One region of the Sphingomonas sp. SphC10 genome, then DNA from elsewhere that is predicted to be linked to it. Evidence: predicted binding sites of a transcription regulator. Region 1 holds the regulator's gene; the other holds the start of a gene.
What was found. The regulator LexA, encoded in region 1, represses DNA repair genes until DNA is damaged. The targets are predictions, from matches to a motif close to GTTCCNCNCTTGTTCT.
Positions count from the first base shown of each region.

Region 1 (4,198 bases):
AGATGCAGGAGATCGAGGCCGCCGCGATCGAGTGCGGCATGGACGCGCTGGTCGAGGTGCACGACGCCGCCGAGATGGAGCGTGCCGCGCGGTTGAAGTCGCGGCTGATCGGGGTGAACAACCGTGATCTCAGGGACTTCACCGTTGATTTTCAGCGGACCTATGAGCTGGTGGCACATGCCCCTGCGGGTAGCACTTTCGTGGCCGAAAGCGGGCTGACCAGCCGGGAGGATCTGGACGCGATGGCTGTGCACGGCATTCATTGCTTCCTGGTTGGCGAAGCGCTGATGCGCCAGCATGACGTCGAGGCGGCGACCCGCGCGCTGATCGGATGACCGGCCTCACCCATCTCGACGAAGAAGGCTCGGCGCGCATGGTCGATGTCGGAGCCAAGGCGGTCACGGCACGACAGGCGGTGGCGCAAGGCCGCATCACCATGACTCGAGACGCCGCCGCCGCGATCCGCGCGGGCAGCGTCCAGAAGGGCGATGTGCTGGCGGTCGCGCGGGTGGCGGGGATCATGGCCGCCAAGAAGACCAGCGACCTCATTCCGCTCTGCCACCCCCTGCCGCTGAGCAAGGTGGAGATCGATCTGGTTCTGGACGAGGAAGGCGTGACCGCCACCGCCACCGCTGCCATGGCGGGCCAGACCGGTGTCGAGATGGAGGCACTAACCGCCGTGTCGGTGACGCTGTTGGCCGTGTACGACATGGCAAAGGCTCTCGATAAGCGCATGATGATTAGTGATATTCGCCTGATCGCCAAGACCGGCGGCAAGTCCGGCGACTGGCACGCCTGACGCCTCCGATCGCAGGGGAACGGACGCTGCGGAAAAGCGTCCTTGGGCCAAAAGGAGCGACCGTCATTCTTCTCCCCGTCCCCGAAGCCCAGGCCCGATTGCTCGCCCTGGCCAGCGAACGCTCCATCATCGAACTGCCGTTGCGCCAAGCCGCCGGACGCTGGGCCGCGCGTGACGTGACCGCGCGGCGGACCCAGCCTGCGCACGACCTGTCGGCGATGGACGGCTATGCGATCCGCTTTTGGGATATGCCGGGGCCATGGACCGTCATCGGCCAAAGCGCGGCGGGACGGCCGTTTAGCGGTTCGGTCGAGCCCGGACAGGCAACGCGCATTTTTACCGGCGCGGTGCTTCCGGAAGGCGCCGACACCGTCCTGATCCAGGAGGAAGCGGCGCGCGACGGCGCGGTCCTGACGCTGGCAGGCGAAGGCCCCGCCCATCAGGGCCGCAATGTCCGGCGGCGCGGGCTCGATTTTTCCGAAGGTGCAACGCTGATCGCTGCCGGGCAAAGGCTGACCCCCGCGCGCATCGCGGTGGCGGCGACCGGCGGTCACGCCGTCCTGCCCGTCCGTCCGGCCGTTCGTGTCGCGATCGCCGCAACCGGCGACGAACTGGTCCCGCCCGGCAGCACCGATCCCGCCGCCCTGCCCGAATCGAACGGCGTCATGCTGGCGGCGATGCTGGCCGATCTGCCGGTAAAGATCATCGATCTGGGCATCCTGCCCGATGATCTCGATAAGCTCCGCGACGCCTTTGCCTCGGTCGAGGCCGACCTGCTGGTCACAACCGGCGGTGCCTCGGTCGGAGACCATGACCTCGTCCAGCCCGCGCTCAAGGCGGCGGGCGGGAGCGTCGACTTCTGGCGTATCGCGCTTCGCCCCGGCAAGCCGATGATGGCGGGACGGCTAGGCGAGACGGTGGTGCTCAGCCTGCCCGGCAATCCCGTTTCGGCCTTCGTCACCGCGACGCTGTTCGTCCGCCCGCTGATCGCGCATCTGGCGGGCGCCGCCGATCCTCTGCCCAAGCCCATCCCCGCCGTGTTGGGCGAGGATCTGCCCGCCAACGGCCCGCGCATCGACTATCTGCGTGCCGCGATGATCGACGGGCGGGTCCATGCGGCGGCCATTCAGGACAGCTCGATGCTGCTGACCCTGGCGCGCTCGACGTGCCTGATCATCCGTCCGCCGCATGCCCCGGCCGCCGCCATGGGCGACTCGGCGGAAATCCTGATGCTCGCTTGACGCAAGCCAAAACGTTCCATATAAGTTCCACGTCTGTTCTAGACGGAGGATCGCGATGCTCACCGCAAAGCAGCATGAGCTTGTCTGCTTCATCAACGACCGTTTGAAGGAAACCGGCGTCTCGCCGTCTTTCGAAGAGATGAAGGAGGCGCTGGACCTCAAGTCCAAGTCGGGCGTCCACCGTCTGATCTCCGCACTGGAGGAACGCCACTTCATCCGTCGCCTGCCCAATCGTGCCCGCGCGCTGGAAGTGTTGCGGATGCCCGACCGGCCGGAAAAGACCGTGGTGGCCGAACCCGCATCCGCCAATGTCCGTGCGCCCGCCCCGCGTCCGGCAGTCGAGCCTGCCAATGACGTGGTCGAAATCCCGCTCCATGGCCGGATCGCCGCCGGTTTGCCGATCGAGGCGTTCGAGGGCAGTTCGATGCTGGCCGTGCCCGCTGCCCTGCTCGGCTCGGGCGAACATTATGCGCTGGAAGTATCCGGCGATTCGATGGTCGAAGCGGGTATCCTCGATGGCGACTATGCGCTGATCCGCCGCACCGATGTGGCGCGCGACGGACAGATCGTGGTCGCGCTGATCGACGATAGCGAAGCGACGCTGAAATATTTCCGGCGCGAAGGCTCGATGGTCCGCCTCGACCCCGCCAACCGCGCCTATGACCCGCAGCGCTACGCGCCCGCACAGGTGCGGGTACAGGGCAAGCTGTCGGGCATCCTGCGCCGCTACGAGTGAGGGCGGAGCAAAGCCATCTTAGAAAGCCCTGATCCGGCTTTGGATGGCTTTGCTCACAGTCTGGTTTGGGGCTGTCGAATGCATCGCCCTTGGTTGATAGAGGGCCTATCGCCCTCCCCTCTGTCCGGTCATCGACCATGGATGGCGATCACCGGGTTGGCGCACCATCCGCACCATGGGTGGATCGAGCCGGATTGAAACTCCGCCGGTCCGCTTCAAAACAGCGCTGTCCAGTTTCAACCAGCGGGGCTGGCACGCATCGGGCAGGCGACGGTCGGCGATCATGATGTCCACCCGACCGCAAAGCGCCACCAACGACGTCCATGGCACCGGATAACCACTGCGCGTCGCCGCGATCCGCCACCGCCGCCCGCCCTTCTCCAAAACGGTCACGCACATATCCCGCCCGCAATGCGCCGCCGGTTGATCGGCCAGCGCCAGCGGCTCGGCATCGGTGCCGCTGAGTTCGGACAGGGTGGTCCGCATATAATCCCCCGCCCGATGACGGAGCAGCGCCATACCATGCCCCGTCGCGATCCCGGCATGTCGACCGTTGCCGGTGACGATAAGGTCCGGTGCCGGTGCTGCCAGCATGACCCATATACCGGCCATCAGCGCGGGCGTCCCGAGCCATCGCCACCGGGTCCGCCAAAGCGCGATCCACAATCCCCCCGCGACGGCCAACCCGAACGCCCATCCCGACGCCACGGGCAAGGCGACCACCGATCCCGGCATGGCGGACACCGCATGCGCCAGCTTCAACAACAGGCCCAGGGCCTGTCCGAGCAACCACCAGAATGGGCCGCCCAACCCCATGGGCTCCAGCAACAATGCGATCATCTCCAGCGGCATGGCGATGAAGGTCGTCCAGGGAATCGCGACGATATTGGCCAGTGCGCCGTAAAGCCCCGCCTTGTGGAAATGATAGACGGCGATCGGCATCAGCGCCGCCTCGACCACCAGCCCGGTCAGCAGCAACGCGCCCAGATGCCGCAAAGCCGCCCAGCGCCAATCGGGATGCGGCCCCAGCCAGCGGCGAACCGCCGGATGTTCATGAAGCGCGACAATGGCGGTGATCGCTGCAAAGGAGAGCTGGAAACTGGCCCCCACCAATGCCTCGGGCCGGAAGATCAGCACGATCAGCGCCCCTGCCGCAACGAGGCGCAGGGTCATCGCTTCCCGACCCATGGCCAGCGCCGCGAGGACCAGCATCGCCGCGACACAGGAGCGTATCGTCGGAACCTCCGCTCCGGTCAGCCACGTATATCCGACGGCGGCAAAGGCTCCGGCCGCTGCTCCGACCAACGGCAGTCGAACCCGCAACGCCAGCCACGGCCAGAGCGCCAGCAGCCTGATGGTCAGCACCATGACGATCCCGACGACCGCCGTGATGTGAAGGCCGCTGACCGACAGGAGATGCGC
Region 1 is NZ_CM168044.1:1,490,682-1,494,879, forward strand. Features, by position in the region: gene trpC (indole-3-glycerol phosphate synthase TrpC) at 1-335, shown strand, start outside; gene moaC (cyclic pyranopterin monophosphate synthase MoaC) at 332-799, shown strand; gene ACWKSV_RS06655 (molybdopterin molybdotransferase MoeA) at 898-2,040, shown strand; gene lexA (transcriptional repressor LexA) at 2,096-2,776, shown strand; gene ACWKSV_RS06665 (ComEC/Rec2 family competence protein) at 2,882-4,198, opposite strand, start outside.

Region 2 (4,198 bases), 360 kb from region 1:
CGACATAAGCGAGCCGCCGCTCCTCCTCCAGGCTGCGCGTGCCGCCTTCATCGATCGCACGCTGCGACGGAAACAGGCCTTCCTCCCAGCCCGCCAGGAACACCGTGTCGAACTCCAGCCCCTTGGCGGCATGGATCGTCATGATCGTCACCTCGGGCTCGCGCTGGTCGCCGTCGCGGTCCATGACCAGCGAGACATGCTCCAAGAACGCGCCGAGCGACTCGTAATCCTCCATTGCGCGGACGAGTTCGGACAGATTCTCCAGCCGTCCGGCCGCCTCCGCCGACTTTTCGTTCTGGTACATGGCGGTATATCCGCTCTCGTCGAGCAACTGGCGCGCCAGCTCCGGATGCGCGAGGTCGCGGGCCATGTCGCGCCAGCGGGCGATGTCGCCGATCAGATTGCCCAGGCTCCGCCGCGCCTGCGGGGTCAGTTCGTCGGTGTCAAGGATGCGCGCCGAGGCGATGGTCAGCGGCAGTCCTTCGGCCCGCGCCAGCCGGTGGATCTTGGCCAGCGCCTTGTCGCCCAACCCGCGCTTGGGAACGTTGACGATCCGCTCGAACGCCAGATCGTCCGACGGCTGGTTGACGATGCGCAGATACGCCAGCGCATCGCGGATTTCGGCGCGCTCGTAAAAGCGGAACCCGCCGACGATCCGATAGGGCAGACCGATCGCGATAAAGCGATCCTCGAACTCGCGGGTCTGGTGCGAGGCGCGAACGAGAATGGCGATATTGTCGTAGGAGGTACCCGACCGCCGCGCCGACTCGATCTCCTCGCCGACCCGCCGTGCTTCCTCGGGACCGTCCCAGACGCCCAGCACCTGAACCTTCTCGCCGACGTCCAACTCGGTCCAAAGCGTCTTGCCGAGCCGACCGCCATTATTGGCAATCACCCCCGAGGCGGCGCCCAGGATGTGCGGCGTCGAACGGTAATTCTGTTCCAGCCGGATGACCTTGGCACCCGGAAAGTCCCGCTCGAAGCGCAGGATATTCTCCACCTGCGCGCCACGCCAGGAATAGATGGACTGATCGTCATCGCCGACGCAGGCGATGTTCTTGCGCGCCTGGGCAAGCAGTCGCAGCCAGAGATACTGGACGCTGTTGGTGTCCTGATACTCGTCCACCATGATATAGCGGAAACGCTGCTGATACTGCTCCAGCACGTCGCGATGAGTCTTCAGGATGGTCAGCATGTGGAGCAGCAGATCGCCGAAGTCGCAGGCATTCACGCTGCGCAGCCGGTCCTGATATTGGCGATAGAGCTCGGCTCCCTGGCCGTTGGCGTAGCGCTCGGCTTCGCCCGCATCGATATCGCCGGGGACCAGCCCCTTGTTCTTCCATTCGTCGATCAGGCCGCCCAAAGCGCGCGCCGGAAACCGCTTTTCGTCGATGTCCGCCGCCACGATCAACTGCTTGAGCAATCGCAGCTGATCGTCGGTGTCGAGGATCGTGAAGTTGGATTGCAGCCCGACCAGTTCGGCATGGCGGCGCAGCATCTTGGCGCCAATCGCATGGAAAGTGCCCAGCCATGGCATCCCCTCCACCGCGTCGCCGACCAGCCGCCCGACGCGCTCGCGCATCTCGCGTGCGGCCTTGTTGGTGAAGGTGACCGACAGAATCTCCGACGGCCAGGCCTTGCGCGTATAGAGAAGGTGCGCCAGCCGTGCGGTCAGCGCCGCCGTCTTGCCCGTGCCCGCGCCCGCCAGCACCAGCACCGGCCCGTCCGTGGTCAACACCGCCTCGCGCTGCGCGGGGTTCAACGTCCGAAGATAGGGATAATCGGCCAGCGAAGCGGCGGGATCGGTAGAAGGCACGGTCATCGCGAACAGTTAGGGAACGTTTGCGGCGGGGGCAACCACCCGTAACTTCGGCCCGGCCTTGTTTCATCGCGGGACGCGTCATCATAGCGTCTTTTGTGCGACGCGAAAGCGACATGTCCGCCGCCTAGAGGCACCGCGTGCCGACGAGCGGCGGGGTGACCCATCACTCACGCCGCCGTGACGGGCACGATCCGATGCAGGAGCACCACAAGATGAAGAAGTTTACGGCAGCCGCCATTGCGGCTTCTCTGTTTGCGTCCGCAACGGCTCAGGCCGAAATGCGCGAGCCGGTCACGGTCACCGTTCGTCACGCCGATCTCGATCTGCACCGTGCCGCTGATCGCGCCCAGTTCGACGCGCGTATCCGCCGTGCCGCGACCATGGCGTGCGGCCATGTAACGGCCGATCTGCGCCGCAACGCCGACGTCACGCGCTGCCGCCGAGAGATGATGGCGGACGCCGCGATCAAGGTCGCGGCATTGTCGACCGCCGCGCCGGTCGCGCTGGCTAGCAACAACTGAGATCATGAACGGCACTCGACCGGGCGGTCCGATACACCGCCCGGTCGCGTTCCGATGTGAGACGGCGTGGACCGGAAGGCACCGGGCAGCCGTCATGAAAATGTCACCAGAAAGGCGCAACGCGATTGGTCATGACATCCTATGCGCTCGCCGGTGGCCAATCCGAATCGCACGTTCGCGGGCCGCGTCTCGATGCCGGGCTCCATCCGATGGGCCGTTGGGTATTCACCGCCCTGTTGATCGGCGGCCTGGCCTATGCCGGCTATAGCATTGCGGTCGACACCGCCCGCGTCGGTGAGCCGATGGCGATGGGCGTGTTCGCTTTTCTGGGGCTGGCGCTGCTGATCGCGCTGGGCTTCGAATTCGTGAACGGGTTTCACGATACCGCCAATGCGGTCGCCACCGTCATCTATACCCATTCGATGCCCGCCCCGCTCGCGGTCGTCTGGTCCGGTTTCTTCAATTTCCTGGGCGTTCTGACCTCGACCGGAGCCGTCGCCTATTCGATCATCACGCTGTTGCCCATCGACCTGATGCTGCATGTCGGCTCGGCTGGCGGGTTCGCGATGATCTTCGCGCTGCTGCTGGCAGCCGTTCTTTGGAACCTGGCGACCTGGGCGGTCGGGCTGCCCAATTCGTCGAGCCATGCGCTGATCGGCTCGATCCTGGGCGTCGGGCTCGCCAACCAGCTGCTGTCGAGCATTCCCGGCACCTCCGGGGTCGATATGGCGCAGGTGTGGAAGGTCCTGTCCGCACTGCTGTTCAGCCCGCTGATCGGTTTTGCCGGTGCCCTGATGCTGCTGCTCGTCATGAAGCGTTTCCTGCGCGACAAGCGGCTCTATCGCGAGCCGGAGGGCGATACGCCGCCGCCGCGCGGCATCCGTGCGCTTCTGATCTTCACCTGCACGGCGGTCAGCTTCGCGCATGGCGGCAATGACGGGCAGAAGGGCATGGGGTTGATTATGCTGATCCTGATCGGCTGTGCGCCGACTGCCTATGCGCTGAACCGCACGCTGCCCGAGAGTGCCATGCCCGCCTTCGTGCGCAGCGCGCAGGTTGCGGCGACCGCCTATGCCGCCCATGGTGGACAGGGCACCCCCTCGGTCGATCAGGCACGCGCGGACGTGGTTGACGCCGTCCGCAAAAAGGCGATCGATACGCCCAAAGTCTATGCGGGCCTGTCCGCGCTGTCGCGCGACATCGGCGAGCGGATCGGCAATTACGGCGCGCTCAGCCGTATCCCCGCCGCCGCCGTGCCCAACCTGCGCAACGACATGTATCTGGTCCTCGACACCACCCGCATGGTGACCAAGAGCGAGACGGCCAAGCAGCGCTTCACCGCCGCCGAGATCGAGTCGCTCAATAGCTATGCCGGGTCGCTGGAGCGCGGCACCCGCTATATCCCGCTCTGGGTGAAGGTCACGGTCGCGCTGGCGCTGGGCCTGGGCACCATGGTTGGCTGGCGGCGGATCGTCGTGACGGTCGGCGAGCGCATCGGCAAGACGCACCTGACCTATGGCATGGGGGCCGCAGCCGAACTCATGACGGCGGCGACGATCTTCGGTGCGGAATATATCGGCCGCCCGGTGTCGACCACCCATATCCTGACCTCCGGCGTCGCCGGGGCGTCTGTCGCCAATGGCGCAGGTCTTCAGTTCCGGACGATCCGTAACATGCTGCTGGCCTGGGTCCTGACGCTGCCCGCCGCGATGCTGCTGTCGGGCACCCTCTATTGGCTGCTGCTGCAACTGGCTCGCGTGTTGGAGGGGTAAGCGGATAGGGCTTTACGCCGGGCGTCCGCTTCTGCACGAGCGAGGCATGACCCATGCCTCGCCTCCGTCGCACCGCCATATCC
Region 2 is NZ_CM168044.1:1,127,817-1,132,014, forward strand. Features, by position in the region: gene ACWKSV_RS04940 (ATP-dependent helicase) at 1-1,822, opposite strand, end outside; gene ACWKSV_RS04945 (UrcA family protein) at 2,035-2,343, shown strand; gene ACWKSV_RS04950 (inorganic phosphate transporter) at 2,475-4,115, shown strand; gene ACWKSV_RS04955 (MFS transporter) at 4,162-4,198, shown strand, end outside.
Region 2: ACWKSV_RS04940 (ATP-dependent helicase) is a predicted target of LexA. The motif match lies at 1,825-1,840, and genes of this name have one in related genera.